DNA from 3 places in the Amycolatopsis sp. NPDC004368 genome. Region 3 is predicted to be linked to each of the others. Evidence: riboswitches for the same ligand, from Rfam matches in the RefSeq annotation. Region 3 holds a riboswitch; each other region holds the start of a gene.
The links. A riboswitch is a leader RNA that binds a small molecule or an ion and turns the genes downstream of it on or off. The one in region 3 is predicted to bind thiamine pyrophosphate.

Region 1 (9,981 bases), on a different contig from region 3:
CACCAGGGCCAGCGCCTCGTCGAGGACCTTCTCCCGGGTCAGGGTTTCGCGCGCCATGGCACCGAGCCTAACTTACGGCGTACGCTTACGTTGTAAGTATCTCCTGGGAGGGACACCATGGACGCCGAAACGCTGCTCACCACCACCCGTTCCGTCCGCCGCAAGCTCGACCTCGACCGGCCCGTCGACAAAGCGGTCATCGAGGACTGCCTGCGCATCGCCCAGCAGGCGCCGGCCGCCGGCGGGCTCCTGAAGGCGCAGCGCTGGGTCGCCGTGCTCGACCCGCGGCTGCGCGCCGAGGTCGCGGCGATCACCGCGAAGGCCGCGCACGAGGTGTGGCAGCACTACGCGCACCTGGCCGACTCGAGCATGTTCGCCTCCGCCCGCCACCTCGTGGACAACCTCGACCGCGTGCCGGCGCTGGTGGTGCCGTGCATGCCGGGCCGGCCACCGGCGTCGGCCGCCGAGCAGTCGTCGTTCTACGGCTCGATCTACCCCGCGATCTGGAGCTTCCAGCTCGCGCTGCGCACGCGGGGCCTCGCGAGCTCGCTGTGCAGCTACCACCTCGCCGGCCACGAGCCGGAAGTCGCGCGCCTGCTGGGGATTCCCGAGGACGTCACGCAGATCGGCCTGGTCGCGGTGGCGCACTCGACGCAGCGTGAGTTCTCCACCGCCGCGCGGCCACCGGTGGGCGAGATCCTGTCGTTCGACACCTGGGCGGGGTCCGCGTCGCTAGGGTGAACGGCGTGAGCGACCCGCAGATCACGCTGACCGTCAGGCACACACCCTCCGCGCTGGATTCGCGGCGCGGGGTGGTGCGCCTGCATCCCGAGGTGCTCGACGCGCTGGGCCTGCGGGCCTGGGACGCCGTGCACCTCACCGGCGCCCGGCGCAGCGCCGCGCTCGCCGCGCCCGCGGAAGAAGGCTTGCCGGGGGTGGTGCTGACCGACGACGTGACGATGTCGAACCTCGGGGTGTCCGAGGGCGCCGAGATCGTGGTGACGCCGGCCGAGGTGGCGGCCGCCAAGACCGTGACGGTGTCCGGTTCCCGGCTGGCCAGCGTGTCCGTGCCGCCGCAGACGCTGCGGCTCGCGTTGACCGGCAAGGTACTCACGCGGGGCGACGCGGTGTCGCTGCTTCCGCAGGACCTGGCGCCGGCGCCGGGTTCGGACGTCGCGGCCGTGCGCGGGCAGCTGTCGCGGGCCATCGGCACGACGTGGACCAACGAGCTGCTCACGGTGACCGCCACGGAACCCGCCGGGGTGGTCGTGGTGGGACCGTCCACTGTGGTCAGCTGGCGGGGCGGCGCGCGCACGGGTGAGACGCCCACCGACACCGTGCCCACGCGCAGCGCGACCGCCCTCGTGCGCGCGACGGCCGTGACGGCGGCCGAGGACTACCTCGACGCGGAGGTCGTCGAGGAGACCAAGCCCCAGGAGATCGAGGAGCCGATTCCGTCCGTCGCCGACCTGGTGGGGGCGGACGGGGCCGCGCGCAAGCTCGCCGAGTGGTTCGATCTGGCGTTCCGGCGGCCGGAGCTGTTGGCGCGGCTCGGCACGTCGGCACACCTGGGCGTGCTGCTGAGCGGACCGGAGGGCGTCGGCAAGGCAACGCTCGTGCGCTCGGTGGCCCACGCCGAGAAGGTGCGGGTGGTGTCGCTGGTCGCGCCCAACATCGCCGTGCTGGAGCCGAACGCGGCCCACGCGCGCCTGCGCGAAGCCCTGACGCGTGCCGCCGAGGGCGACGGGCCCGGTGTGCTGCTGATCAACGACGTCGACGCCCTACTGCCCGCCACGCAGCCGCCGCCGGTGGCGACCATCGTGCTCGAAGAGCTGCGCGCGGCACTGCGCCGCGAGGGGGTGGCCGTGGTGGCGACGACGCAGCGCGCCGAGTCCGTGGACCCGCGGCTGCGCACCGCCGACCTGCTCGACCGCGAGCTCGGCCTGCCGCTGCCCGACGCCAAGACCCGCGTGGAGCTGTTGCGGATCCTGCTGCGTGACGTGCCCGTGGAAACCGGGGCCGACCTGGGCGTGCTCGCCGAGAAGACACCCGGGTTCGTGGCCGCCGACCTCATCGCCCTGCGCCGCGACGCCGCCCTGCGCGCCGCGCTGCGCCAGCGCGACGCCGCCGAGCCGCGGATCTCGCAGCACGACCTGCTCGACGCGCTCGCCACCGTGCGGCCGATCTCGCTGTCCACTTCGGACAACCTGGCCACAGGCGGGCTGACGCTCGACGACGTGGGCAACATGATCGACGTCAAGCAGGCTCTCACCGAGACCGTGCTGTGGCCGCTGCGGTACCCGGATTCCTTCGCCCGCCTGGGCATCGACCCGCCACGTGGCGTGCTGCTCTACGGCCCGCCCGGTGGTGGCAAGACGTTCCTCGTGCGCGCGCTGGCCGGCACGGGTGCGCTCAACGTGTTCGCGATCAAGGGCGCCGAGCTGCTGGACAAGTGGGTCGGCGAGTCGGAGCGGGCCGTGCGCGACCTGTTCCGGCGGGCGGCCGACGCGGCGCCGTCGCTGATCTTCCTCGACGAGATCGACGCGCTGGCGCCGCGGCGCGGGCAGTCGTCCGACTCGGGGGTGGCCGACCGCGTGGTCGCGGCCCTGCTCACCGAGCTCGACGGCGTGGAACCCATGCGTGAGGTCGTGGTGCTGGGCGCCACGAACCGGCCGGAGCTCGTGGACCCGGCGCTGCTGCGACCCGGCCGGCTGGAGCGGCGCATCTACGTGCCGCCGCCCGACGCCGAGTCGCGTGCCGCGATCCTCAAGGCGACGTCGAAGAACACGCCGTTGGCGTCCGATGTGGATCTGACGGCCATCGCGTCCACCCTGGACGGTTACTCCGCCGCCGACTGCGCCGCGCTCATCCGCGAGGCCGCGCTCACGGCGATGCGCGAGTCACTCGAAGCACACGTGGTCACCGCCGCGCACCTGGAGAAGGCCCGCACGGTCGTGCGGCCGTCGCTGGACCCGGCGCAGCTGGCGACGCTCGAGGCGTACGCGCAGGCGCAGCAGGAACGCTGACTCGAAGAAAGGGACCCACCTCGTCTCGCGAGGTGGGTCCCTTTTCGGTCAGCTGCCCTTGTGGCCGCTCTGGTAGTCCTTCGTGATGATCACGATCACGCCGGGGCTGGAGTTCTGGATGCCGTCGAACCGCGGCTGGGCCTGGAAACCGAACTCGGCGGCCAGCTGCTTCGCGGCGGCTTCCTCGTCGGTGCCCGGCCGGAAGTAGGCCGTGGTGTGCTGGATGATGCCCTGCGGGTAGTTGCCGACCTCGGGGACGTTCCAGCCGGAGGCGCGGAAGTCGTTGGCCGCCTGCTCGGCGAGGTGCGGGATCGTGGAGTTGTTGTAGACCCGCACGGTCACCCACTTGTTGGACGCCTGCTGGCCACCGGGCTGTCCCGGCTGACCCTGCTGTCCCCCGGGCTGGCCGGGCTGCCCAGGCTGACCCGGTTGGCCGGGCTGCCCGGATGAGCTGGCCGACGGTGACGCGGGAGCCGTCGAGGAAGCGGACGACGACGAGGTCGGCGCCGTGGAGGACGACGACCCGGCCGTGGACTGCTGCGACGACGGCGATCCGCTTGTACTGGTGGGCCCGGCGTTGTTGTCATTCGATCCGCCACCAGACAACGCGGTCACGCCGCCCACGATCGCGGCGATCACAGCGACGCCGATGAGCGCGACGCCCGCGGCCCGCATGGGCCGGGACAGCCCCGAGAAGAAGCTCATGACAGTTCGATCCCCAGCCGCCTGGCGCCGCGCTTGCGCTGCCGGGCGGCGCGCGTCTTGCGCAGCCGCTTCACCAGCATCGGGTCGGCCGCCATGGCCTCAGGCTTTTCCAGCAGTGTGTTCAGCAGCTGGTAGTAGCGGGTAGAGGACAGCGAGAACCGTTCCCGGATGGCGTTCTCCTTGGCGCCGGCGTGCCGCCACCACTGACGCTCGAACGCGAGGATCTCCACCTCACGCTCGGTCAGGCCACCCACAGTCTCCAGCGGGTGTTCCGGCGGCGACGGCTGGTCGGCAGCCATCGACTCCGCGGCGTCCATGCGGTCCTCGCAATCGGTGTCGGCTGTCCTTCCGCGGGCGCCATTCAACCACGGAACCCACGCACGACATGGGCATCCGACACGGCGCGTCACGGTCCGATCCAGGTGTATCAGACGGGTCCGACTAAACTCGCTGCTCGTGACCGTCCACCCCATCCGCATCGCCGGCGATCCCGTGCTGCACCAGCCGACCCGTGAGGTCACGGAGTTCGACGAGCAGCTGCGCACGCTGACCGAGGACATGTTCGAGACGATGTACGCCGCCGAAGGCGTAGGCCTCGCGGCCAACCAGATCGGCCTCGACCTGCGCCTGTTCGTGTACGACTGCCCCGACGACGAGGGCGTCGAGCACCGCGGCCTGGTGGTGAACCCACGCCTGGAGACCTCGGAGATCCCCGAAACCATGCCCGACCCGGACGACGACTGGGAAGGCTGCCTCTCCGTGCCCGGCGAGTCCTACCCCACCGGGCGCGCCTCGTGGGCCCGCGTGACCGGCTTCGACGTGACGGGTGCCCCCGTCTCAGTCGAGGGCACCGGCTACTTCGCCCGCTGCCTCCAGCACGAAACCGACCACCTCGACGGCCACCTGTACCTGGACCGCTTGGTGGGCCGCCACGCGCGCGCGGCGAAGAAGATGCTGAAGAAGAACAAGTGGGGTGTACCGGGGCTGAGCTGGTTGCCGCCGAAGGACGAGCCGGCTGAGGCCTGAGGTCTGGCTGTTCGGCACGTTGTCGCCAAGTCTCCCGGTCCCGGGTCAGGACCGGGAGACTTCGCGTTTCAGCGTCCGAGGAAGTGTTCCCGCACCACCGCCGGCTGCTCCACCGGATGACCCGCGGCCACCGACCACGCCAGCCGGATGTACTGCGCGTGCGTCCAAGCCAGTGGTGTCGCTGAAGCGGTCGGGGTGCCCGGGGCGTGGCCGGGTGTGCCCGAGGGCGGGTTTTCGTCCCAGACCTGCTCCGGCATGGTGTCGGAGGAGCCTGCGGCGTGCGACAGGTCGGTGAGGCGGCGCAACGCGGACAGGCGGTTGCCCGAAGCCAGGTCGTATTCGCCGCGTTCGCCGGAGAGCAGGGGCCAGAGGCGACCGTAGGTGGCGCGGCTTTCGGAGGGGAACGTGTAGTCCCACGGTGAGCCGTCGGGTTGTTCGCCGTAGCCGTCGGCCGTGTAGCGGTGCCAGAACTGGCCCGCGGGGGTGGTGAAGGAGATGTCGGCGTCGGTGACGTTGATGCTGTTGCGGATCACCGGGTCGTCGGCCGGGTAGATGCCCAGGCGGACGAGCTCGAGGAAGCCGGCGTCTGTGACGGAGCGCTGGTCGACGGTCAGGGACGAGTTGCCGAGGTTGTAGCTCACGGTCGAGTCGGCGTCGCCGTTCTTGGTGAGGCGGACGAAGTACGGCTTCGGGGAGAGCGGGCCGTTCGTGGTCACGGTCTGGTGCGCCAGGTCGGCCTTGAAGCGGTCGGCGGTCGCGAGGTAGCGCGCCGCGTCGGAGAGGGCGCCGGCGTGGCGGGCCAGGTCGGCGGCGCAGACGAGGCCCGCGATCACCGCGGCGATGGTGGAGGGCGAGTAGCCGTCCTGCTCTTCCCAGCGTTCTTGCTGCGTGTACGGCGAGGCCTTGCCGTCGGCCGAGCGGTAGGACAACAGGAACTCGGCGGCGCGCCGGACGTTCGGCCACAGGTCGGTGCGGCCGAGCTGCTGCGCGAGCACGATCGGCAGCGCGGTCTCGTCGAGCTGGATCGAGGTCCAGTACGGCGTGCCGTCGACGTTGCTGTTCTGGGGCAGGTGACCGTCGGGCAGCTGCTGCGTGCCGAAGAGGTAGTCGACGGACCGGTCGGCCGCGGCGCGGTCGCCTGCGGCGAGCATTCCCGTGGCGATCTGGTAGAGGTCGCGCGGCCAGACCAGGTGGTAGGTGCCGGACGGCGAGTACGCCGGATCGTTGTTGCCGAACCGCCACGGCATGCTCGGCGAAGCGATGAACGCGCCCGGGTGGTGTTTGTCCTCGCTCGCCGCCAGTGTCAGCACGGAGGCGCGGTACAAATCGCGCGACGCCGACGTGACGAGTGAGGCCGGCGCCGAATGCACGTCGTTCAGGTAATTGCGCCAGCCTCGGGAATAGTCGGCCGAAATCGCGCGGAAACCGCGGCGGGCGGAAGCCTGGGAAGTCGACATGGCCGCAGCCGGAGACAAGCCCATTCCCAGTGACAACGTGATGTGCTTCGAGCGAACACCATCCGCCGTCGTCTGCCCGGTGAGCACGACGTTTCCGTTCGCCGCACGGGAATACGCGACCAGTTTCCGCGACGACAACAGCTGCGTCGCGCCGTCCGATACCCCCGCATATCCGACGGAGGTCCGGGAAAACGCCGGAGCAGCCGTCAGGGCGGCCGCCGTGGAACTGTCGGAAGCCGCCACGACCCGGCCGGAAGCGGTCGCCGAATCGTCGCTGCCGTCGTTCGTCAGGTCCGGGTCCGCCACCGCGTAGAGCGAATACGGCCGCCCGGTCAGCGACGTGAACTCCACGTCCACGAGCACGCTCGCCCGCGCGGGATCCGTCACGTACGTGCGGCGCAACCGCCACCGGTGCTGGTCGTCGACGCTGGTCTGCTCGTAGGTGAGGTCGTCGACCCGCCGCACCTGCTGCGAGCGGGCGGCCGACGCGAGCGTCGCGAAGGTCCGCCCGTCGCTCACCACGAGGTCGAGCGAGCGCACGCTCGGCGTCGACAGATCGGGGTAGTAGACCTCCGACATGCGCCCGCCCTGCAGCGTGAACCACACGTCGCTCGCGCGGTCACGGGCCGTGCCGAAGCCCGTCTTGTCCGCCGGCAGCCAGCTCGGATGGACACCCGGCCCACCTGGCGCTTCGCCTCGAGCCGCCGAGGCGGCCGAGGCAGCCGGGACCGCTGTCATCGCCAACGCCGCCACCAGCGCGGTGAGCAGGACTTTCCGCACGAGACACCCCCGAAGTCGTCGGAAGTGATTGTCACGTGAACTCCTGCCGTCCGCATGCTCCGATCCGGTGAAGAACACACGGGTCGACAAGTCTCCTTGTGCTCCCGTGATCTCCCGTGGCATGGTCGGGGGACAACCTCATACCAACGCGGGAGCTCGCGCCTTGGCGGGCTGAGAGGGCGGCTGGTGTCCATCTGCGGACACCCGGTGCCGCCGACCGCATGAACCTGACCGGGTAATGCCGGCGTAGGGAGTGAACGTCGTTGACGACGCTGGAGAACGACCCCACCATCACGCCTTCCGTGACCACGGGACCGATCACCGGATCGCACAAGGTCTACCACCGCACCGAGTCGGGCCTGCGGGTTCCGGCGCGGCGCATCGACCTGTCGAACGGTGAGCACTTCGACGTGTACGACACGTCCGGGCCGTACACCGACCCGGAAGCACAGATCGACGTCCACAATGGACTTCACCCGCTGCGCGCGGGCTGGGCCGACGGCCGCGCGCACAACACCCAGCTCGGCTGGGCCAAAGCCGGCGTGATCACGCGCGAGATGGAGTTCATCGCCGCGCGCGAGCGGTGCTCACCCGAGTTCGTGCGCGACGAGGTGGCGCGCGGGCGGGCGGTGATCCCCGCGAACCGCAAGCACCCGGAGAGCGAGCCGATGATCATCGGCAAGAAGTTCCTGGTGAAGATCAACGCCAACATGGGCAACTCGGCCGTCTGGTCCTCAGTGGAGGAAGAGGTCGACAAGATGGTGTGGGCCACCCGCTGGGGCGCCGACACGATCATGGACCTGTCCACCGGCAAGCGCATCCACGAGACGCGCGAGTGGATCGTGCGCAACTCCCCCGTGCCAGTGGGCACCGTGCCGATCTACCAGGCACTGGAGAAGGTCAACGGGGAGCCGGAAAAGCTGTCGTGGGAGGTCTACCGCGACACGATCGTCGAGCAGTGCGAGCAGGGCGTGGACTACGTCACCGTGCACGCGGGCGTGCTGCTGCGTTACATCCCGCTCACCGCGCGCCGCGTGACCGGCATCGTGAGCCGCGGTGGTTCGATCATGGCGGCGTGGTGCCTCGCGCACCACAAGGAATCCTTCCTGTACACGAACTTCGAGGAACTCTGCGAGATCCTGCGCAAGTACGACGTCACGTTCTCCCTCGGCGACGGCCTGCGCCCCGGCTCGATCGCCGACGCCAACGACCGCGCGCAGTTCGCCGAGCTCGAAACCCTCGGTGAGCTCACGCACATCGCCCGCGAGCACGACGTGCAGGTGATGATCGAGGGCCCCGGCCACGTGCCGATGCACAAGATCAAGGAGAACGTGGAGCTCGAGGAGCAGCTCACCGGCGAGGCGCCGTTCTACACCCTCGGTCCACTCGCGACGGACATCGCACCGGCCTACGACCACATCACCTCCGCGATCGGTGCGGCGCAGATCGGCTGGTACGGCACGGCGATGCTCTGCTACGTCACGCCGAAGGAGCACCTCGGCCTGCCCAACCGCGACGACGTGAAGACCGGTGTGATCACGTACAAGATCGCCGCGCACTCCGCCGACCTCGCCAAGGGTCACCCGCACGCGCACGAGTGGGACGACGAGCTGTCCAAGGCCCGCTTCGAGTTCCGCTGGAACGACCAGTTCAACCTGGCACTGGACCCCGACACCGCGCGTTCGTACCACGACGAGACGCTGCCCGCGGAGCCGGCGAAGACCGCGCACTTCTGCTCGATGTGCGGGCCGAAGTTCTGCTCGATGCGGATCACCCACGACGTGCGCAAGTACGCCGAGGAGCACGGTCTGTCCACTGTCGAGGCCATCGAGGCCGGCATGGCGGAGAAGTCGGCCGAGTTCGGCGAGCAGGGCAACAAGGTCTACCTCCCGGTCGTCGGGCAGTAGCTCCACCAGCAATCAGAGGCAACAGTCATGACTGACACACCCCGCACCGCCCTCACCATCGCCGGATCCGACTCCGGCGGCGGTGCGGGCGTGCAGGCCGACCTGCGCACGTTCTTCGCCCACGGCGTGCACGGGCTCGTCGCGCTCACCGCCGTCACGGTCCAGAACTCGTTGGGCGTGCAGGGTTTCACGGAGATCCCGGTCGACGTCGTCACGGCGCAGATCAAGGCCGTGGCCGGCGACATGGGCGTGAACGCGGCCAAGACCGGGATGCTCGCCACGGCCGGCATCATCCAGGCCGTGGCGAAAACCCTCGACGAGGTCCGCATCGGACGGAACACGGACACGCCGTTCGTGGTCGACCCGGTGGCCGCGTCGATGACCGGCCACGCGCTGCTGCGCGAGGAGGCGCTCGAGGCCATCCGCACCGAACTCTTCCCGCGCGCCACGCTGGTCACGCCGAACCTCGACGAGGTGCGGCTGCTCACCGGCATCACGGTCACCGGCGCGGAGACCCAGCGCACCGCGGCCGACGCGTTGCTGGAGTTCGGTTCCGAGTGGGTGCTCGTGAAGGGCGGGCACCTGTACGAGGCCGAGGACTGCGTCGACCTGCTCACGAACGGCACCGACGTCGTCGAGCTCAGCGGCCCGCGCATCGCCACGGACAACACCCACGGCGGCGGCGACACGATGGCCTCGGCGATCACGTCGTCGCTGGCCCGCGGCGCCGACGTGCCGACCGCCGTCTCCGAGGCGAAGCGCTTCATCGAACGCTGCGTGGCTGAGGCGTACCCGCTCGGCGCGGGCGTGGGGCCGGTCTCGCCCTTCTGGCGCCTCGCCGACTGACGGGCCACACTCGGGTTCGTGAGCGACGAAGCAGCCCGCGCCCTGTGGGCCCAGATGCCGTTGGACCTGCAGTTCGAAGTCGACCGCCTGGTGTCGAACCACCAGCCGGCGGCGGCGCTGAAGGTGATCCGGAAGTGGGGGCTGAATCCCAAACCGGGCATCGCGGAGAGCCGGGCGGTGACGGATTACCGGGCGAGTGTGCTGAAGCCACCGCCGCGGTTCAGCTGAGGTCCG
Region 2 (9,981 bases), on a different contig from region 3:
GTCGGCCCCCGGCACGATCACGTCGTTGCCCCCGGCGCACAGCGTCACGAGGTCGGGCTTGAGCTCGAGCGCGATGGGCAGCTGCTCGTCCATGATCTCGTCGATCATCTTGCCGCGCAGCGCCAAGTTGGCGTACTGGAAGTCCGGCCGCCCCGCGGCGAGCATCTCGGCGAGCCGGTCGGCCCAGCCCCGGAAGGAGCCGTCGGGCAGCCCGTCGTTGAGGCCCTCGGTGAAGCTGTCACCGATCGCCACGTAACTGTCGATTCCGTACACGCTGGGATCCCCTTTCCCGTCCAGCTGCGCTTACCCCGCGTTAAGTTGTACACCACAACTAACAATCGGACGTCCCCGTATCCTTCCCGGCCGCCACAGCCGGAAGTCACAGTCTCTTACCTTGTCGGATCGCCGCGCGCGGGTATTACGCGATTTTCACCTCGAACCCGGGTGACGAACCGCTCAGGCAGGCATCGATCGGACACCCTGTGTGGCGAAGGTCTCCCGCCTCGGCGCCGCGACCTCGGCTTCCGGCAGGCTGGTGGTGTGACGGACGAGACGACGCCTTCGCGCGAGTCGCTCGCGCAGATCCTCGGCGGCCGCCGAGGGGCGATCGACGCGAGCATCCCGCCCGCGGCCTTCGTGGTCGGCTGGCTGGCCGCCGGGCAATCGATCTCGTGGGGCGCGATCACCGCGATCGGGGTCGCCGTGGTGCTCGGCGCCTACCGGCTGATCCGCGGCGACAAGGCCCGCGCCGTCGTGGTGAGCCTCGCGGCCGTGGTGATCGCGGCGCTCATCGCGCTGCACACCGGCCGCGCCGAGGACTTCTTCCTGCTTCAGCTGCTTTCCAACGCCGCGAGCGCCCTGCTCTTCGCCGCCAGCATCGTGGTGCGCTGGCCGTTGCTGGGCGTGATCGTGGGGCTCCTGATCGGGCAGAAGACGCGCTGGCGCCGTGACCCCGCGTTGCTGCGCGCCTACTCGTGGGCGAGCTGGGTGTGGGTGCTGCAGTACCTGATCCGCGTGGTGGTCTACGGAGCGCTGTGGTGGGCCGGGCAGGTGGTCGCTCTCGGCATCGCGCGCACGGCGCTCTCGTGGCCCCTGGTCGCGGCGACGGTGGCGGTGAGCGGCTGGGTGCTGTACAAGGCGCTGCCGGCCGACCATCCCGGACTGCGATTGGCTCCGGAACCGGATTCGGAAGGCGAACCCAGGACATAAGGCGGCCCCCGGCGAGGGGGGAGGGTCCGGGGGCCGATGCCTACGGTACCCGGACCGGAGGGGTTGAGTCGACGGTTTGGACACTTCGAACCGGGTTTTGGTCGCATTCAGCGTCCCGAAGGCCGCGCCGCCGCCTCTCCCCAAGTGTCCACCGCGGCCAGCCACGCGGCCCCGAGGACTCCGTCGGAGCTGGTCAGTACGTCGAGACCGGCCAGCCCCGCCCGCACGAGCGGTCCCACCGGGCCGGTTCCGGTGAGGACACTGCCCACGAGCACCACGGGAGTTTTTTCGCCCGGGTCGCGCGTGGCGAGGGCCGTGGCGACGAGGAGGTCGGCTGCCCGGGCCACGATTCCGGTCGCGACCGGCTCGCCGGCGGCCGCCGCGGCACTCACGAGGGGCGCGAAGCGGGCGAGCCGGATGGGCGGCTCGGCGTTGACCTTCGTGATGAGCGCACGCGCGGTGCCCAACCGATTCGCTTCCGTGACCGGTGAATTCGGGAAAGCAAGGTTGTCCGATTGCGACCGGCCGGGTTCGGTCACGATTCCGCGAGCGTCCACAGCGGACGGTCCGAACGCCTCGGCGAGCACGGCGGCCGCCAGCCCCGCTAGCTCCGGTCCGCGCCCGAGCGCCTCCAAAGTGGATCTCACGGCCTCGCGCCCGAGCCAGTACGCCGAACCCTCGTCGCCGAGCAGCCAGCCGTAGCCGCCCGCCGTGGCGATCATGCGCCGGCCGCGGATCCGGCCCGCGATCGAGCCGGTGCCCGCCACGAGCACCGTGCCGTCGGGAGCCGCCGTCGCGGAGGCGTACGCGACCTCCGCGTCGGCCACCGTCCGAACGGCACCGCCCAGCCCGATCCGTTGCCACGCCTGGGCGAACACGTCCGCGACGGCGGGATCCGACAGCTTGCTGACCCCGGCCAGCCCGACCACGGCGGCGCCCACGTCGGTCCGCCCGCCGAGCGCCGTCTCGATCGCCGAGGCGATGCGGGCGGCGGCTTCGGCGGGCGGGTGCGAGTTGGGGTTGGCGCCGCCGGCCGTGGCCGAACCGAGCACGGCGCCGGTGGCGTCGATCGCGATCGCTCGCGTCGACGTGCCACCGGCGTCCACGCCGACGACCAGGCTCACCGGGTCTTGGTCACCTTCAGCAGGCCGCGCGGGCTGTCCGGGTCGCCGCCGCGGGCGAGCGAGAGCCCGAGCGCGATGCGCTGGATCGGCAGGATCTCCAGGATCGGCGCCAGCTCCTCCGCCGTCTGCGCCACGGGGATCCGCAGCGCGGCCGGCACGTCGGCCGACGCCGAGCCCACCGCGAGCACGTCGGCGCCGCGCTTGCCGACGGCGTCGAGCACCTCGCCCATCGCCGAGCCGCCGTGGCCGGCGCTGGTCACCGCGAGCACGGCGGTCTCGCGGTCGACGGCCGCGACCGGACCGTGCAGCAAGTCCGCGCCGCTGTACGCGCGGGCGGCGAGGTAGCTCGTCTCCGCCAGCTTCAGCGACCCTTCGAGCGCAGTCGCGTACGAGTAGCCGCGGCCGGTGGTGAGCACGCGGTCGACGAAGCGGTAGCGGTCCACCGCGCGCTGCACGCCTTCGACCGAGCCGTCGAGCGTCTGCTGCGCGAGCTCGCCGAGCTGCTGGGCGTCCTCGGCCTTGCCGCCGCGCACGGCGTCGATGAACAGGTACAGCGCGAGCAGCGTCGCCGAGTACGTCTTCGTCGCGGCCACGGCCTTCTCCACGCCGGCTCCGATGTCCACGCCCAGCTCGGCCGCCGCACGCAGCGGCGAGTCCGGCGTGTTCGTGACCGACACCGTGAGCGCGCCCTGGCGCCGCGCGGCTTCGGTGACTTCGATGAGGTCGGGTGAGCCGCCGCTCTGGCTCACGGTGACGAAGAGCACGTCGCGCAGGTCTGGCCGTGCGCCGTAGAGCGTGGCGGTGGACGGTGAGACGAGCCCCGCGGGAAGACCCAGGAGCACCTCGATCAGGTATTTGGCGTACAACGCAGCGTGGTCACTCGAACCCCGTGCGGCGAGCAAGGCGAAACGGGGCGGCTTTTGTGAAATCTTTTCAGCTACTTCCGCTATTTCCCCCTGCCGCTCGACGAGCCCGGCCAGTACGGCAGGCTGCTCCGAGATTTCCGCGGCCATGTGCTCGCCGGGATGTTGTTGGGTCATCACTTTCCTCTCCGCCGGGACTCCAGCCCCGGGTGTGCTGAGCGGCGTGCGGTCAGGTCTAGACCAATGCTAGCCGGGCGGAGCGTTTGTGGTGAAGGGTACGTTTCTTGGCGGGGAAGTGGCGCGATAGTGAGGGAAAGCTGAGGGAGCCGGTCATGTTGGAGACATCCCCCGCGAGTGAGGCGGGGACGGTCGGTGTTCGCGGTCAGCGCGAACCCAAGTACTGGGCGCTGAAACAGCACCTGCTGGATCTGCTCGACGCCATGCCGCCGGGCTCACCGATCCCGACGGAACGGGCGCTGGCGGGCGAGTTCACCGTCTCGCGCACCACCGTGCGGCAGGCGCTGGCGGACCTGACGGCCGAAGGCCGCCTGCACCGCGTTCAGGGCAAGGGCACGTTCGCGGCCGAGCCGAAGCTGGCGCAGCGGCTGCAGCTGTCCTCGTACACCGAGGACATGCGCAAGCAGGGCCTGAAGCCGTCGTCGAAACTGCTCGAACTCGAGGAATTGCCGGTGGAGGGCGAACTCGCGAAACTGCTCGCGATCCGCCAGGGTGCGAAAATTCTTCGCCTTCGCCGTCTGCGGCTGGCCGATTCCCAGCCGATGGCGCTGGAGACGACGCACCTGCCGCTCGGGCGCTTCCGGGGGTTGCGCAAGCACATTTCGGGCGGCGGGTCGCTCTACGCAGTGCTTCGTGAGCACTACGGCGTCGAACTCGAGCGCGCCGAGGAGACGATCGAGACCTCGCTCGCCGGCCCGCAGGAAGCCGAGATGCTCGGCGCTGACGTCGGCATGCCGGTGATGATGCTGACGCGGCACTCGTTCGCCACCGACGGCAAGCCGGTGGAGTTCGCGCGCTCGGTCTACCGCGGCGACCGCTACAAGTTCGTCACGACGCTGTTGCCGTGAGCCGGCGCGGGCTCCGGGCGTGGGTGGTTGCGCCCGGGCGTCCGGTTCGTCACCGTGTGCGGATGACTTTCCGGACGCGCCCGGTGACGGCCCGGTGACCACGACGGACCGCGGCATCAGCTGGGGCACCCCGCTCGCCCGCGGGGTGCTGGCCACGACGATCCTCGGCTCGGGCATGGCCATGCTCGACGGCACGATCGTCAACGTCGCGCTGCCCAGGATCGGTGAGGAGCTGGGTGCCACCGTCGCCGGCCTGCAGTGGATCCTCGACGGCTACATGCTGGCGCTGGCCGCGCTGATCCTCGTGGCCGGCTCGCTCGGGGACCGCTACGGCCGGCGCCGCGTGTTCCTGATCGGCGTGGTCTGGTTCGGCGTCGCGTCGGGCCTGTGCTCCATCGCCACCTCGACCACGGAACTGGTGGTCTTCCGGATCGTCCAGGGCATCGGCGGCGCGTTGCTCACCCCCGGGTCGCTGGCGATCCTGCAGTCCGCGTTCGCGCACAAGGACCGGGCTCGCGCGATCGGCGCGTGGTCCGGACTCGGTGGTCTGGCCGCCGCGGCCGGACCACTGCTCGGCGGCGTGCTCGTTCAGGTCTGGTCCTGGCGGCTGGCGTTCCTGATCAACGTGCCGCTGGCCATCGTCGTGGTGCTCATGGCGCTGAAGTTCGTGCCCGAGTCGCGCGACGAGACGGCCACCGGCCACCCCGACTTCACGGCCGCGGCGACGGGCGCGATCGGGCTCGCCGGGCTCACCGGTGCGCTGGTCGAAGCACCCGGACGCGGTGTCGGCGACCCGATCGTGCTGATCGCGCTGGTCGCCGGCATCGCCGGGATGGGTGTGTTCCTCTGGCTGCAGCACCACTCGCGCGAGCCGCTGGTGCCGCCGAGCCTGTTCCGCGACCGCACGTTCTCGCTGTCCAACGCCCTCACGTTCGTGGTCTACGCCGCCCTCGGCGCCGTGCTGATGCTGCTGGTCCTGCAGCTGCAGGTCTCCCTGAACTACCCGCCGACGCTCGCGGGCCTGGCCGGGCTGCCGATCACGATCATCATGCTGCTGCTCTCCGGACGCTCCGGCGCGCTGGCGCAGCGCATCGGCCCGAGGCTGCAGCTGGTGGTCGGACCCATCGTGATCGGCGTCGGCATCCTGCTGCTGATCCGCGTCGGACCGGGGTCCTCCTACCTCGGTTCGGTCTTCCCCGCGGTGGTCGTGTTCGGCCTGGGGCTCGCGTGCACGGTGGCGCCGGTGACCGCGACGGTGCTCGCCGCGGCCCCCGACCGCTACGCCGGTGTCGCCTCCGGAGTGAACAACGCGATCGCCCGAACGGGTGGTCTTCTTGCGGTCGCCGTCCTGCCCGCGGCGGCCGGACTCACCGGTTCGGCCTACCGGGACCCCGTCGCGCTGACCGCCGGATGGCGCATGGCGTTGCTCATCTGCGCCGTGCTGGCGATCGCCGGCGGCCTCATCGCGTTGGGGATTCACAACGGCGTGCTCGCCGCACCGGAGGACGCCGGGGTGGTTTCCGGCGCTCCCGCGCGAACCGCGGACGACGAATCACCCCACCCCGGCGAGTGCCTCACCTGCGGAGTGGACGCCCCGCCCACCCACGTCCGCCCCGGCCCACCGCGCGACTGACCTACGTGAGGAGCTCGGCCAGCATCGACGGGTCGATGTTGCCGCCGGACACCACGGCCACCGTCTTGCCGCCCGGCAGCTCGCCGGCGTGGTGCAGGAACGCGGCGGCCGTCGTGGCGCCGCTGGGCTCGGCCACGAGCCGCGCCCGCCGGGCCAGCACGCGAACGGCGTCGCGGATCTCGTCCTCGGTCACGGCGACGATGCCGTCGAGCACGCCGCGCAGGTGGGCGAACGTGAGGTCCGACGGCTGGGCGCGCAGGCCGTCGGCGATCGTGCGCGCCCGCAGTTCCATGGGCCATGCGATCCGCCGGCCGGCGCGCAGGCTCTCGGCGGTGTCGCCGGCCAGCTCGGGCTCGATGGCGATGACCTTCGCGCCAGGGCACAGCGCCTTGATCGCCGTGCCGACGCCGGAGGCGAACCCGCCGCCGCTCACCGGCACGAGCACTGTGTCGACGTCCGGCAGGTCGGTCGCGATTTCCAGGCCCGCCGTGCCCTGGCCCGCGATCACGTCGAGGTGGTCGAACGGCGGGATGAAGGTGAGCCCGCGTTCCTGGGCCAGCTTCGCCGCAACCGGTTCCTGATCGGCGATCGGGACCTCCACCACTTCGGCGCCCCAGCGCCGGGTGGCCTCGACCTTGAGCCGCGGGGCCACGTCGGGCACCACGATCACCGCCGGGATCCCGAAGGCGTTCGCGGAGTAGGCGACCGCCTGCGCGTGGTTGCCGCTGGAGTAGGCGACCACACCGCGTGCGCGCTCCGCGTCGTGGAGTGAGGCGATCGCGTTGTACGCGCCGCGGATCTTGAACGCGCCGATCTGTTGCAGGCTCTCGGGTTTGAGCCACAGTTCGCCCTCGGCCCAGGGCTGGCGCAGGAGCGGCGTGTGCACCGCGTGGTCGGCCACGCGCTTCGCCGCGGCCTCGATGTCGGAGATCGTCACCAATCGCATGTGGGGAGTATGTCAGGAAAGCGTGAGGCGTAGTCCATCCACTATGGACAGTCAACGTGTCCTCGCTCACGGATGGGCAACGCGGGGAGTTCCTCGCACGCCTTACTCGTTGGAACCCCGGAGGGGAAATGGCGGGCACCAGTAGATCGGGATCATGAGTCAGCAGCAGGAAAAGACCTCGGAGCAGGGCGAGAAGAAGAGCTTCCGCCCGGCACAGGTGGTGGCGACGGCACTGGCCGCCGTCACGGCCGCGATGCTGGGTTCGACGCTCGGCGTGGCGGGCACGGTCGTGGGGGCCGGCGTGGCGAGCGTGATCACCACCGTGGGCGCCGAGCTGTACCTGCGTTCGCTGCAGCGCACGCGCGAGGCGGCGCTGAAGGCGCGCGCCGCGCTGGTGACGGCGGGACAGCGGCGGGGCAGCAAGCCCGGCCTGGCGCCGGTCGAGGATCCCGCGCAGATGCCCACCGTGCTGCTGCCGCTCGACCCGTCGGAGATGCCGACGGTGCGGATCTCGAAGCTGACTGCGCCGGCCGAGCCCGAGGAGTCCTTCGGCGACAAGCTCAGGAAGCTGCGCTGGCCGATCATCATCGGCGTGAGCGTCGTCGGCACGGCCATCGCGATCGGCGTCAGCTTTGCGATCGAGGCGGCCGGGGGGCCAGGGCCCGGCGTCTTCCGCCACGATCCGGGCACGAGTCAGCACCAGGAGCAGGATACGAACCCGCCCACGACCTCGGAGCACACCGCGCCGCCCAGCGAGACCGAATCGAACTCGCCGCCGCCGAGCTCGTCTTCGTCCAGCACGTCGTCCAGCGAAAGCCCGACCTCGGACAGCTCCGAGAGCGCACCGCCGCCGTCGAGCACCGGCGGAGCCGCCTCGACCACGCCGAGCGCGCCGCAGACGCAGGGCGCCCCCTCGGGAACGCCCAGCCCCTGATCGAGCCGAGCCCCTAACCCAGCTGGGCCTTCAACGTCTGCGCCGCCGCCTTCGGGTCCTCGGCCTCGGTGATCGCGCGAACCACCACGATCCGCGCCGCCCCGGCGGCCAGCACCTGCGGCAGCCGCTCGTTGTCGATGCCCCCGATCGCGAACCACGGCCGGTCGGTGCCGGTCTCCGCGGTCGCGCGCACCAGGTCGAGGCCAGGGGCGTAGCGGCCGGGCTTGGTCGGGGTCGGCCAGCACGGGCCGGTGCAGAAGTAGTCCACGCCGTCCTCGGCCGCGGCCGCCGTGGCCTGCTGAGGCGAATGCGTCGAGCGCCCGATCACCACGTCCTCGCCCAGGATCCGGCGCGCGAGCGGCACCGGGATGTCGTCCTGGCCCAGGTGCAGCACGTCGGCGCCCACTGCCAGGGCGACGTCGGCCCGGTCGTTCACCGAGAGCAGCGCACCGTGGCGCGCGCACGCTTCGGCGAGCACTTCCAGCGCGGCGATCTCGTGCGCGGCTTCGAGCGGCGAGCCGTTCGTCTTGTCCCGCAGCTGCACGATGTCGACGCCGCCGGCCAGCGCCGCGTCGATGAACTCGGCGAGGTCGCCGCGCGACGAGCGGGCGTCGGTGCACAGGTACAGGCGCGAGTCGGCCAGGCGGGTGCGGATCTGTGATCCGGTCAGGGCGGGCATGGCGGGGACGTTACCCGCGCACTACAGTGGGGTGGTCCGCACGGGAGCCCGAGGCACGGGCTGAGAGGGAGCTGCCGCTCCGACCGTGGAACCTGATCCGGGTCATGCCGGCGCAGGGAGCGTGATCCCATGAGCGAGACCCTCACCGTCGTCGGCGGTGGTGTCATCGGCCTGTCCGCGGCCTGGCGCGCGGCGGCCCGCGGCCACCGCGTCACGGTGGTCGACCCCGCCCCCGCGCGCGGCGCGTCGTGGCTGGCCGGCGGCATGCTGGCACCGGTCACGGAGGCGTGGCCGGGTGAGGAACACGTGCTCCGCCTGGGCGAGGAGTCGCTGCGGCGCTGGCCGGCGTTCGCGCGCGAGCTATCGGCCGAGGGCACGGACCCGGGGCTGGCCGAGCACGGCACGATCGTCGTCGCGTTCGACAGCGCCGACGCCGGCCACCTCGACATCCTCGCCGAGTACCTGACCTCGCTGGGCCGCGACGTCGAGCGGCTCACCGGCCGCGCGGCCCGGCGGCTCGCGCCCGGTCTGGGCGCGGTGCGCAGCGGTCTGCACGTGCCGGGCGACCTGGCTGTGGACAACCGGAAGCTGCTCACGGCGCTGGTCGAGGCGTGCGAGAAGCGCGGGGTTGCGTTCCGCGCCGAGCGAGTCGAGCGCCTCGACGAGGTCCGCGGTCGCGTCGTGCTGGCGGCCGGCGCCTGGACGGGTGGGCTGCACCCGCAGCTGGCCGACGCCGTGCGCCCGCTCAAGGGCGAGATCCTCCGGCTGCGGCCCCGTCGTGGCTGCCTGCCGCCCCCGCCGTACACGGTGCGCGCGGTGGTGGAGGGCCGGCCGATCTACCTCGTGCCCCGCGCCGACGGCGAGCTGGTGCTCGGCGCGACGCAGTACGAAGCGGGCTTCGACGAGGCCGTGACCGCGCGGGGCGTGCGTGAGCTGCTGGAAGGCGCCGAACGGATCCTGCCCGGGATCACGGAGTACGAGCTCGTCGAGATCGCGGCGGGGTTGCGCGCGGGCAGCCGCGACGCGCTGCCGTACGTCGGTGAGCTCGGCGAAGGCGTGTACGCGGCGACCGGGCACCACCGCAACGGCCTGCTGATGGCGCCCGTGACCGCTGACGCCGTGGTCGCGTGGCTGGCCGGCGAGGCGCCCCCGGACGAGATCGGGGCGGCCGCGCCGTCCCGGTTGCTGGAAAAGGAGCGAGTCTGATGGAGATCAAGGTCAACGGGAGCTGGCGCGAGTTCCCCGACGGCGCCACCGTGTCCGAGGTGCTCGACGCGCTGGACGTCAGCCGCCAGGGCGTGGCCGTCGCGGTGAACGGCGAGGTCGTGCGCCGCGGCGACTGGGCCGAGTCGGTGGTGCCCATGGGCGCGGACATCGACGTGCTGACCGCGGTGCAGGGAGGCTGACGATGGACGACGCCCTGGTCATCGGCGAGCACAAGCTCTCGTCGCGGCTGATCATCGGGACCGGTGGGGCCGCGAACCTGTCGGTGCTGGAGCGCGCGCTGG
Region 3 (9,981 bases):
AGGTCACGGAGAAGACTGCGAAGGTCGAAGACGAGACCAAGGCCAAGGCCAAGGCGGACGAGGCCAAGCAGGACGTGAAGCTCGTCGGTGACGGCTGGGACACCGTCATCACGGGCAAGGTGCCGGCCGACGCGCTGGCGGGCAAGAAGCCGGCGGGTGCTCCGGGCGCTTCCGAGGGTCGCGGTGCCGACCCGCAGCAGCTGCTGAGCCGCTTCGCCAAGCGCGTGAACGGCACCTGGGGCAGCGGCTACCTGGTCACCACCAAGGTCGGCGGCGCGGTGCTGACCGACGACGGGCGGTTCGCCGCCGGTGCGGTGCCGGAGCAGGTGCTCTACGAGGCGCTGGGTCAGAAGTGACCGACACGACCAGTGCGGTCGAGGCCGGGGCGGGCATCTCCCAGGAGGTGTCCGCCCCGGCGGTCCCGCTCGCCGCGCGCACGCGCGGGCTGCGCAAGGTCTACCGCGGCACGGTCGCGGTGGACCACGTCGACCTCGACGTGCCCGAGGGCGCGGTGCTCGGCATGCTCGGGCCCAACGGTTCCGGCAAGACGACCACGATCCGCATGCTGCTCGGGCTGGTGCGGCCCACCGAGGGTGAGGTCGAGCTGCTCGGGCGGCCGATGCCGGAAGGCGCGGCGCACGCGTTGCCCGACGTCGGCGCGCTCGTGGAAGGGCCGGGCTTCCACCCGTTCCTCTCCGGGCGGGACAACCTGCTGCGGTTCGCCGCCGCCGAGCCGCGGCTGGCGGCGGGGGCGATTCCGGCGGCCGTGGACGGGGCGCTCGAACGCGTGGGGCTGACGGTGGCCGCGCGCCGCCGGTACAAGGGTTACTCGCTCGGCATGAAGCAGCGCATGGGCCTGGCCGCGGCGCTGCTCGTCCCGCGCCGGATGGTGATCCTCGACGAGCCGACCAACGGCCTCGACCCCGCCGGCACGCGGGAGATCCGCCGGATCATCGCCGATCTGCACGCCGACGGCTGCACCGTGGTCGTTTCCTCGCACCTGCTCGCCGAGGTGGAGGCGACCTGCACGCACGTCGCCGTGCTGCAGTCGGGCACGGTCGTGGCGCAGGGTGAGCTGGCCGAGCTGCTGGAGTCGGGCAACGCGGCGCTGCTCGTGCGCACGCCCGACGCGGAACAAGCCGTGGAAGTGCTGCGGGAGAACCGGATCGGTGCCCGGCTGACGCCCGACGGCGTGCGCGCGGACCTCACGGCCACGCCCGCACCGCGGGTGCTGCAAGTGCTCGTGGGCGCGGGCGTCGAGGTGCACGAGGCCACCCGCGCGCGGACCGGCCTGGAGGACCTGTTCGCCCGGCTCACCGAAGGGGCCAACGGCTCCGAGACTCAGGGGGACGCATGACCACCGCCGACGTACTCACTCCCGCGGAGGCGGCATGACCACCGCCGACGTACTCACTCCCGCGGAGGCGGCATGACCACCGCCGACGTACTCACTCCCGCGGAGGCGGCATGACTACTGCGATGCTCGCGGCTCCCGTGAGCCGCACGGGCCACGACACGGTGCCGCTGCCGCGGCTCGTCGCGGCCGAGCTGCGCTGGATTTTCCGGCGCCCGCGCACGCTGGCCGTGCTCGCGCTGCTGGCGGTGATCCCGATCGTGATCGGCATCGGCCTCACGTTGGTGGACGAAAGCGGCCCCGACGGCGGGCCGGCCGACGGCGACGCGGCGCTGCTCGCGGGCGCGGTGAACAACGCGTTCGTGCTGCCGGTCGCCGCGCTCACGATGACGCTGGCGTTGCTGCTGCCGCTGGCCTCGGCCATGGCGGGCGCCGACGCGATCGCCGGCGAAGCCGCCCACGGCACGTTGCGGGGCTGGCTCGTCGCCCCCGTCAGCCGCGGCCGGCTGCTGGTGGTGAAGGCGTTCGGCGTTGCCACCGTGTGTGTGGTCGCCGTGCTGGCGATGTGCTTCACCGGTGTGGTGACGGGGCTGATCATCAACGGCACCGGCTCGATGTTCACGCTGTCGGGCACCACGCTTTCCCTCGGCGCGGCGCTGGGCCGGATCCTGCTGCTGGCCGGGTGGATCGTGCTGCAGCTGTGGGCCGTCGGCGCGATCGCGCTGGCCGTGTCGAGCTTCACCGAACACCCGATGCTCGTGGTGTCGTCGGTGCTGGCGGGCGACATCCTGTTCACGATCCTGGGGTTCCTGACCTCGCTCGACTGGCTGCACCCGTTCCTGCTCACGCGCAACTGGAGCATGGCGCCGGCGGAGATCCTGCAAGACCCGATCGACGGCTCGATGCTCACCGAAGGCGCCCTGCGCGCCGCCTGCTACATCGTGGTCGGCCTGTCCATCGCCTACGGACGGCTCGCCACGCGCGACGGCTGACGGGGGTTCAGCCGACGAAGGCGATCCCGTCCGGGTCGAGTGCGAGCCGGACGGGATCGCCGGCGCGCAGGTCCGCCGCCACGGGGGCGACGGCGTCCACTGTGGATTCCTCGAGCCGCACCACCAGCCTGAGGTGCTCGCGGCGGTGCACGGCCGCCGCGACTTCGCCTTTCACACCGGTTTCGGCCACCCGCAACGCATGCGGACGCAGGCCGAGCCGCACTGGACCGTCGGGGGTCTCGGCGAGCACGACCTCGCCGAGGTCCGTGCGCATGACCCCGCCGGCCGCCATGCCTTCGACGAACGACGTGACGCCGAGGAACTTCGCGACGTCGTCGTCGGCCGGGTGCCGCCACACCGACCGCACGGCGCCCTCCTGGCGGATCTCACCGGCGTCGAGCACGGCCACGCGGTCGGCGAGCGTGAACGCCTCTTCCTGGTCGTGGGTGACCAGCAGCGCGGTGATCTTGCTGCGCCGCAACAGGTCCGCGAGGTCGATGGCCAGCTGTTCCCGCAGCCCCGCGTCGAGGCCGGACAGCGGTTCGTCGAGCAGCAGCAGCCGCGGTTCGGGCGCGAGCGCTCGGGCCAGAGCCACGCGCTGGGCCTGCCCGCCCGAGAGCTCGGTCACGCGCCGGCGTTCGAAACCCTTGAGCCCCACCAGTTCCAGCAGCTGCTCGACGCGGGCAGCGTGCTGTGCTTTGGGGATCCCGTGCATCCGCAGGCCAAAGGCGATGTTCGCGGCGACGTCGCGGTGCGGGAAGAGCTGGCCGTCCTGGAAAACCAGCCCGAAGCCGCGCCGGTGCACGGGGACGTCGGCGAGGTCCGTGCCGTCCCAGCACACTTCGCCCGACGTCATCGGTTCCAGGCCGGTGATGGCGCGCAGCAGCGTCGACTTGCCGGAGCCGGACGGGCCGAGCAGGGCGAGCACCTCGCCGTCGGCGATGTCGAGGCGGGCTTCGCGCACCGCGGCGAACGAGCCGTAGTGCACCGTGAGGTCGCGGACGGTCAGCGCCATGTCAGAACTCCCCCACCGAGCCGTGCCCGCGAACCGAGCCGAACCGGTCGATCAGCGCGACGGCCGCGACCGTCACGATCATGAGCAGCGCGCACGCGGCGTACGCCATCTGGTTGTTGAGCTCGCCGGGACGCGAGATGAGCGTCGCGACGGCCACCGGCAGCGTCGGCGCGTCGGGGCGGGCGAGGAAGCTCGTGGCGCCGAACTCGCCGAGCGCCACCACGAACCCGAACCCGGCGGCCGCGACGAGTGAACGCGCGGTGAGCGGCAGGTCGATCTCGCGCCACACCCGGGCCGGGCTCGCGCCGAGCGTCGAGGCGGCCTGGCGCAGGCGCACGTCGACCGCGCGCAGCACCGGCAGGATCATGCGCACGACAAGCGGGATGATCACCAGCGCCTGGGCGAGCGGCACGAGCAGCGGCGACGTGCGCAGGTCGCCGGGCAGCGCGTCGAGCGTCACGAGGTACCCGAAGCCGACCGTGACGGCGGAGACGCCGAGCGGCAGCATGAGCGCGGCGTCCATCGTCTCGCCCATGCCGCGCGCGAGGCGGCCGGGCGCACGTCTGAGCGCGACGAGCACCACGCTGGCGAGCACGCCGACGGCCATCGCGAGCAGCGTGGCGTCGGTGGCGGCGGCCAGGGAGTTCTTCGCGGCGAGCCAGCCGGAGATCTGCAGGGCGTCGTTCTGCCCGGTGGAGTTGAGTGCGCGGAACCCGGCGAGGCTCCAACCGTCCGGAGTGGACACCGATTCGACCAGCAGCGCGACGATCGGCGTCATCAGCAGGGCGATCACGACGGCCGCCGCGCCGACCGTCCACCACTCACCTTTTCGCGGTCGCCGGGGCGTGGCCTGCTTGAGCTTCACGGCGTTCTCGCGTCGTTTCCGGGCGATGGCCCCCACCGCGAGGGCGGCCAGCACGGCGGCGAACTGGATGAGCGAGAGCGCGGCCGCGCCGGAGAGGTCGAGCAGGTCGACCGTACGCAGGTAGATCTCGGTCTCGAGCGTGCGGTAGCGGCCGCCGCCGAGGATGAGCACCACGCCGAAACTGGTGGCGCAGAAGAGGAACACGACCGCCGCGGCCGACGCGACGGCCGGGCCGAGCGCGGGCAGCGTCACCGTGCGGAACGCGCGCCACGGCGAGGCCCCCAGCGCCCGCGCGGCCTCCGTCGCCCGCGGGTCGAGGTGGCTCCACAGCCCCGCGACCGTGCGGGCGACCACGGCCACATTGAAAAACGCGTTGGCCAGCACCAGCGGCAGCACCCCGCCGTCGGGCCACAGCGCCCGGAACGCGAGCCCGACGACCACCGTCGGCAGCACGAACGGCACCAGCACCAGCGTGCGCGCGAGACCGACGCCCGGCAGCTTCACGCGCGCGAGCACGTACGCCACCGGCAGCCCCGCGACCAGGGCGACGACCGTCGCCGCGGCGGCGCTGACCAGCGTGAACGCGGCGAGCTGCCACGTCTGCGCTTCGGCCAGCACCGTGTCCACGCCGCCGGCCGAGAAGCCGCGGCCGAGGATCGCGACGACCGGCCAGGCGAAGAACACGACCAGGAACGCGACGGGCAGCAGGCCGAGCAGCGCCAGGCCGGCCGTCCTGAGCGTTCGGGCCGGCGCTACGCGCCCATGAGCGAGCGCCATTCACCGATCCACTTCTCACGACCGGCCTGGATCTGGTCGGCGGGCAGCGCTGCGGGGTTCTGCGGCAGCGGTGCGGCCGAGGCCCAGCCGGCGGGCAGGTCGACGCCCTCGCGGGCCGGGTAGACGTACATGTTGGCCGCGACCGTCGACTGGAACTGCTGCGACAGCAGGAAGTCGACCACCTTCTGCGCCTGGGGCACCTGCTTGGAGCCGGCGAGCACACCGGCGTACTCGATCTGGCGGAAACACGTGTCGAGCAGCGCCTTCGTGCGCGGTTTGCCGTCGTCCCCGATCTCGGCGGCGGGCGAGGACGCGTAGGACACCACGATCGGGCGTGGGCCCTTGCCCGAGGAGCCGGAGAAGTCCTTCGTGTAGGCCTCTTCCCAGCCGCTGTCGACCTTGACGCCGTTGGCCTTCAGCTTCGTCCAGTAGTCGTGCCAGCCGGACTCGCCGTACTTCGCGACGGTGCCCAGCAGGAACGCCAGCCCGGGCGACGCGGTGGCCGCGCTCTCGGCGACGGTGAGGTCCTTGTACTTCGGGTCGGCCAGGTCGTCGTACGACTTGGGCTCGGGCAGGTTGTGCGTGGCGAAGTAGCCGGTGTCGATGTTCACGCACACGTCGCCGACGTCGACCGCACTCAGGCGGTGCTGCGGGTCGACGGAGTACCGCTGCGGCCCGCGATCCGCTTCGGGGCTCGTGTAGGCCTGGAAGACGCCTTCGTTGAGCGCCCGCGAGGCGAACGTGTTGTCGACGCCGAACGCGACGTCGCCGATCGGGTTGGCCTTGGTGAGCACCAGCTTGTTGGTGAGCTCCCCCGCGTCACCGGACTTGAGGATCTTGAGCTTGATCCCGGACTGCCGCTGAAACGCGTCGAGCACGTCCTGCGGCGCGGCGAACGAGTCGTGCGTGACGAGCGTGACGGTCGGGGTCTGCGGGGCTTCGCCGCCCTCGCCGCTCGAGAGCGAGCACGCACTCGCCAGCACGGCGACCGTGGCCAGGCCCAGCACGGTGCGTGCGGTCCGCGGAATCATCTGCCCTCCCTTGCGCCGCGTGCGGGGAGAGCAGCCCTCCCTGCGCCGGCATGATCCGGATTCAGGTGCGAACGGTCGCGGGCTTTCGCCGCCCGCCTCTCAGCCCGGCGTACCGGACTCCCGTGGCAACCGTGCAGCGTAGCCCAAACGGGTTCACCATTGGTCACATGCCGCAACTCCTCAACGACTCCGAGATCTCCTCCGCCCTGACCACCGTGCCTTCGTGGCGCCACGTCGGCGACACGATCACCCGATCGATCGAGCTCGTGTCCTTCCCGGACGCCGTGGCGTTCGTCGTCCGCGTCGGCTACCTCGCCGAGGCCGCCGACCACCACCCGGACATAGACATCCGCTGGCGCACGGTGTCGCTCACGCTGTCCACCCACTCCGCCGGCGGCCTGACCACGAAGGACTTCGACCTGGCTGCGTCGATCGACGCCACACTGTGACCTGATCGACTCCCGGCGCACCAACCCGTGGGTGACGCGTCCCCTCTTCGTACGCTTCTCCGAGGAGGTTTCGTGACCCAGGCCATCGTCGTCGGCACCAGTGCGTTCACCCTGATGGTGGCCTCCGCGGGTGGCGTCCTCTGGCGCACTTTCCGCGGGCGACGTGATCTCGACCACAAGCAGTAACGCGCCCCTTGATCAGCGCGCTATCCCAGCGGAATCGTCGGCCCACACCCCCGCTAGGACACGCGATGAACAACTCGCCCACTGCTCTTTCCGCCACCCAGCGCGCCTGGATCACCATGTTCGTCACTGCGTTCACGCTGGCTGCGCTGGTGGTGCTCGGCCTGCTGGGCTGAGGCGTTCTTTCACCCGTCGAAACAGCGGAGGGCCTGGTGCCGACGTGTCGGCATGAAGCGTTTCGCCGTCGGGTGCTTGGCAGTGGTGGGGACGCTCACCGTCGACCGAGCGGGCTACGACTTGGTCAACTCGTCCGAGAAGAGCTTCAAGCTAGCCGCTCTCATGCTCACGGCCGCACTGCGCGGGAGGGACGTGGAGCCCGACCGCAAGGTCAACGAGCCGCCATCTCTTCCATACGCTGGAACGCCAGCTCGGCGATCCTCAGCAGACGCGCGTAGTACGGGCGCCCCGCTTCAGGGAACTCGGACATCGAATCCTGCAGTCTCGCCTCGCACTCCGCGAGCCAGTTCCACTGGCGATCCGCCAGCAACTCCCCGCGAGACACCCTCTGCGACAACAGGTAGATGTCGGCATCGATCATCACGGCGCACACCGAGCCGTAGTCCTCGCCGCGGACGCCGTCGGGAGCAGGGAACGGTGTGGCGATGTGCTCGGCGAGGGCGGTTTCCTGCTCACGGTCCACCAAACCAGTCTGGAGTTTCCGCGCCGGAAGAGGTTCAGACGTTGAACCTGAACTCCACCACGTCACCGTCCGCCATCAGATAATCCTTGCCCTCCATCCGCACCTTCCCCGCCGCCCGTGCGGCCGCCATCGAGCCCGCCTCCATCAAGTCGGAGTAGGACACGATCTCCGCCTTGATGAAGCCGCGCTCGAAGTCCGTGTGGATGACGCCCGCGGCCTGCGGGGCGGTGGCGCCCTGGGGGATGGTCCACGCGCGGGATTCCTTCGGACCCGCGGTGAGGTAGGTCTGCAGGCCGAGCGTGTGGAAGCCGGCGCGGGCCAGGGCGTTGAGGCCCGGCTCGGCCTGGCCCACGGACTCCAGCAGCTCGCGGACGGACTCCTCGTCGTCGAGTTCCAGGAGCTCGGCTTCGACCTTCGCGTCGAGGAAGACGGCGTCGGCGGGGGCGACGAGTTTCTCCAGTTCCTCGCGGCGCGCGGGGTCGGTCAGCACGGGCTCGTCGGCGTTGAAGACGTACAGGAACGGCTTCGTGGTGAGCAGGCTCAGCTCGCGCAGCGCCTCGAAGTCCACTTCCTTCTGCGCCTGGAACAGGGTGCGGCCGGCGTCGAGGATTTCCTTGGCGCGCTGCGCGTTCTCCAGCGCCGGGCGCGCCTCCTTCTTGGTGCGCGCCTCCTTCTCGAGGCGGGGCAGGGCCTTGTCGAGCGTCTGCAGGTCGGCGAGGATCAGCTCGGTGTTGATGGTCTCGATGTCGCTCGACGGGTCGATGCGGCCGTCGACGTGGACCACGTCGGGGTCGTCGAACACGCGGATGACCTGGCAGATCGCGTTGGCCTCGCGGATGTTCGCCAGGAACTTGTTGCCCAGCCCGGCACCCTCGGACGCGCCCTTCACGATGCCCGCGATGTCCACAAAGGACACAACTGCCGGCACGATCTTCTCGGAGCTGTAGAGCTCCGCCAGCTTGCCGAGCCGCTCGTCCGGCAGCGGGACGACGCCGACGTTGGGCTCGATCGTCGCGAACGGGTAGTTCGCGGCGAGCACGTCGTTGCGGGTCAGCGCGTTGAACAGGGTGGACTTGCCGACGTTGGGCAGGCCGACGATACCGAGGGTCAGACTCACGACCGTTGAGTCTACGTGCCCGCCGAACACCCCGGCCGACCCGGTAACGCCGTGTCGGATTCCCGCCAGCCAAGTCGCTGGCCTGCTGGCACGATCGACGTCATGGCCACCACGACCGCCCCCCTCTGGCGCGACACCGAGCGCTGCTACCGCGCCGTCACCGCCCGCGACCAGCGGTTCGACGGTCAGTTCATCATGGCCGTGCGCACCACCGGCATCTACTGCCGCCCGTCGTGCCCGGCGATCACGCCGAAAGCCGAGAACGTGCGGTTCTTCCCCACCTCGGCCGCCGCCCAGGCCGGCGGGTTCCGCGCGTGCCGGCGCTGCCTGCCCGACGCCGTGCCGGGCTCACCCGACTGGAACGTGCGCGCCGACCTGGCCGCGCGCGCCATGCGCCTGATCTCCGACGGTCTCGTCGAGCGCGAAGGCGTGCCCGGCCTGGCACGGCGGCTCGGCTACTCGGAACGCCAGCTCGGCCGCGTCCTCACCGCCGAGCTCGGCGCCGGCCCCCTCGCCCTCGCCCGCGCCCACCGCGCGCACTCCGCGCGGCTGCTCATCGAGCTGTCGGCGCTGCCGCTCACCGACGTCGCGTTCGCCGCCGGATTCTCCAGCATCCGGCAGTTCAACGAGACCATCCGCGAGGTCTTCGCGACGACGCCTTCGCAGCTTCGCGCCGCTTCCCTGCGCCGCGGACGGCGCACCGAACCCACCGGCTCGACGCGGCTGAGCCTGCGCCTGCCGTTCCGCGCGCCGTTCGACGCGCAGAGCGTGCTGCGCTACCACGCGGCACGCGCGCTGCCGGGCGTCGAGACGGTCGAGGAAACCGCCGAAGGCATCACCGGTTACGGCCGCACGCTGCGGCTTTCCCACGGCCCCGGCCTGGTCTGGCTCAGCCCGCGGGCCGACCACGTGCGCTGCGACCTGGCCCTGACGGACCTGCGCGATCTCGGCAGCGCCGTCTCGCGGGTCCGGCGGCTGCTCGACCTCGACGCCGATCCCGAGGCCGTCGCCCGGGTACTCGGCGCGGACCCGGCCCTCGCGCCGCTGGTCACGAAGGTGCCCGGCGTGCGGGTGCCCGGCGCGGTCGACGGGCCCGAGCTGGTCCTGCGCGCCGCACTCGGCCCCGACGCGGCTCGCGTTGCCGCACTCGGCCCGCGCGTGGCCGCCGGCGAGCCACCCATGGACTCACTGACGACGCTGTTCCCCACCCCCGAGACCGTGGCGGCGTCGGACGTGAAACCGCAGGTCAAGGCCGTCGCAACGGCGCTGGCCGACGGCAGTCTCGACCCCCACGTCGGCCGCGACCCCGCCGAGCTGCGAGCGGAGCTGCTGCCCTTCGGCATCGACGCCGACGACGTGCTGACGCGCGTGCTCGGCGCGCCTGACGTCCTGCTCACCACTGACCCCGCCGTGCGCCGCGCCGCCGCCGCGCTCGGCCTCGACCTGGCCGAAGCCGCCCCCGGCTGGCGGCCGTGGGGCTCCTACGCCACCCGTTACC

Region 1: another riboswitch for thiamine pyrophosphate. It lies ahead of thiC (phosphomethylpyrimidine synthase ThiC); the one in region 3 lies ahead of ACWEOE_RS24360 (thiamine ABC transporter substrate-binding protein).
Region 2: another riboswitch for thiamine pyrophosphate. It lies ahead of thiO (glycine oxidase ThiO); the one in region 3 lies ahead of ACWEOE_RS24360 (thiamine ABC transporter substrate-binding protein).

What each region holds. Positions count from the first base shown of each region.
Region 1 is NZ_JBSGDT010000002.1:437,778-447,758, forward strand. Features, by position in the region: gene ACWEOE_RS05600 (TetR/AcrR family transcriptional regulator C-terminal domain-containing protein) at 1-57, opposite strand, end outside; gene ACWEOE_RS05605 (nitroreductase family protein) at 118-741, shown strand; gene ACWEOE_RS05610 (AAA family ATPase) at 747-3,026, shown strand; gene ACWEOE_RS05615 (LytR C-terminal domain-containing protein) at 3,075-3,731, opposite strand; gene ACWEOE_RS05620 (DUF3263 domain-containing protein) at 3,728-4,048, opposite strand; gene ACWEOE_RS05625 (peptide deformylase) at 4,188-4,757, shown strand; gene ACWEOE_RS05630 (glycoside hydrolase family 15 protein) at 4,826-6,994, opposite strand; TPP riboswitch at 7,133-7,264, shown strand; gene thiC (phosphomethylpyrimidine synthase ThiC) at 7,258-8,901, shown strand; gene thiD (bifunctional hydroxymethylpyrimidine kinase/phosphomethylpyrimidine kinase) at 8,929-9,747, shown strand; gene ACWEOE_RS05645 (hypothetical protein) at 9,766-9,975, shown strand.
Region 2 is NZ_JBSGDT010000002.1:452,784-462,764, reverse strand. Features, by position in the region: gene ACWEOE_RS05730 (SGNH/GDSL hydrolase family protein) at 1-273, opposite strand, end outside; gene ACWEOE_RS05725 (DUF3159 domain-containing protein) at 541-1,209, shown strand; gene ACWEOE_RS05720 (N-acetylglucosamine kinase) at 1,317-2,333, opposite strand; gene ACWEOE_RS05715 (SIS domain-containing protein) at 2,330-3,373, opposite strand; gene ACWEOE_RS05710 (GntR family transcriptional regulator) at 3,529-4,281, shown strand; gene ACWEOE_RS05705 (MFS transporter) at 4,376-5,914, shown strand; gene ACWEOE_RS05700 (threonine ammonia-lyase) at 5,916-6,860, opposite strand; gene ACWEOE_RS05695 (hypothetical protein) at 7,015-7,794, shown strand; gene thiE (thiamine phosphate synthase) at 7,808-8,473, opposite strand; TPP riboswitch at 8,504-8,609, shown strand; gene thiO (glycine oxidase ThiO) at 8,603-9,679, shown strand; gene thiS (sulfur carrier protein ThiS) at 9,679-9,879, shown strand; gene thiG (thiazole synthase) at 9,882-9,981, shown strand, end outside.
Region 3 is NZ_JBSGDT010000018.1:79,460-89,440, forward strand. Features, by position in the region: gene ACWEOE_RS24335 (LolA family protein) at 1-356, shown strand, start outside; gene ACWEOE_RS24340 (ABC transporter ATP-binding protein) at 353-1,357, shown strand; gene ACWEOE_RS24345 (ABC transporter permease) at 1,468-2,346, shown strand; gene ACWEOE_RS24350 (ABC transporter ATP-binding protein) at 2,354-3,361, opposite strand; gene ACWEOE_RS24355 (ABC transporter permease) at 3,363-5,003, opposite strand; gene ACWEOE_RS24360 (thiamine ABC transporter substrate-binding protein) at 4,979-6,034, opposite strand; TPP riboswitch at 6,054-6,168, opposite strand; gene ACWEOE_RS24365 (4a-hydroxytetrahydrobiopterin dehydratase) at 6,202-6,483, shown strand; gene ACWEOE_RS24370 (hypothetical protein) at 7,055-7,366, opposite strand; gene ychF (redox-regulated ATPase YchF) at 7,401-8,483, opposite strand; gene ACWEOE_RS24380 (DNA-3-methyladenine glycosylase 2 family protein) at 8,586-9,981, shown strand, end outside.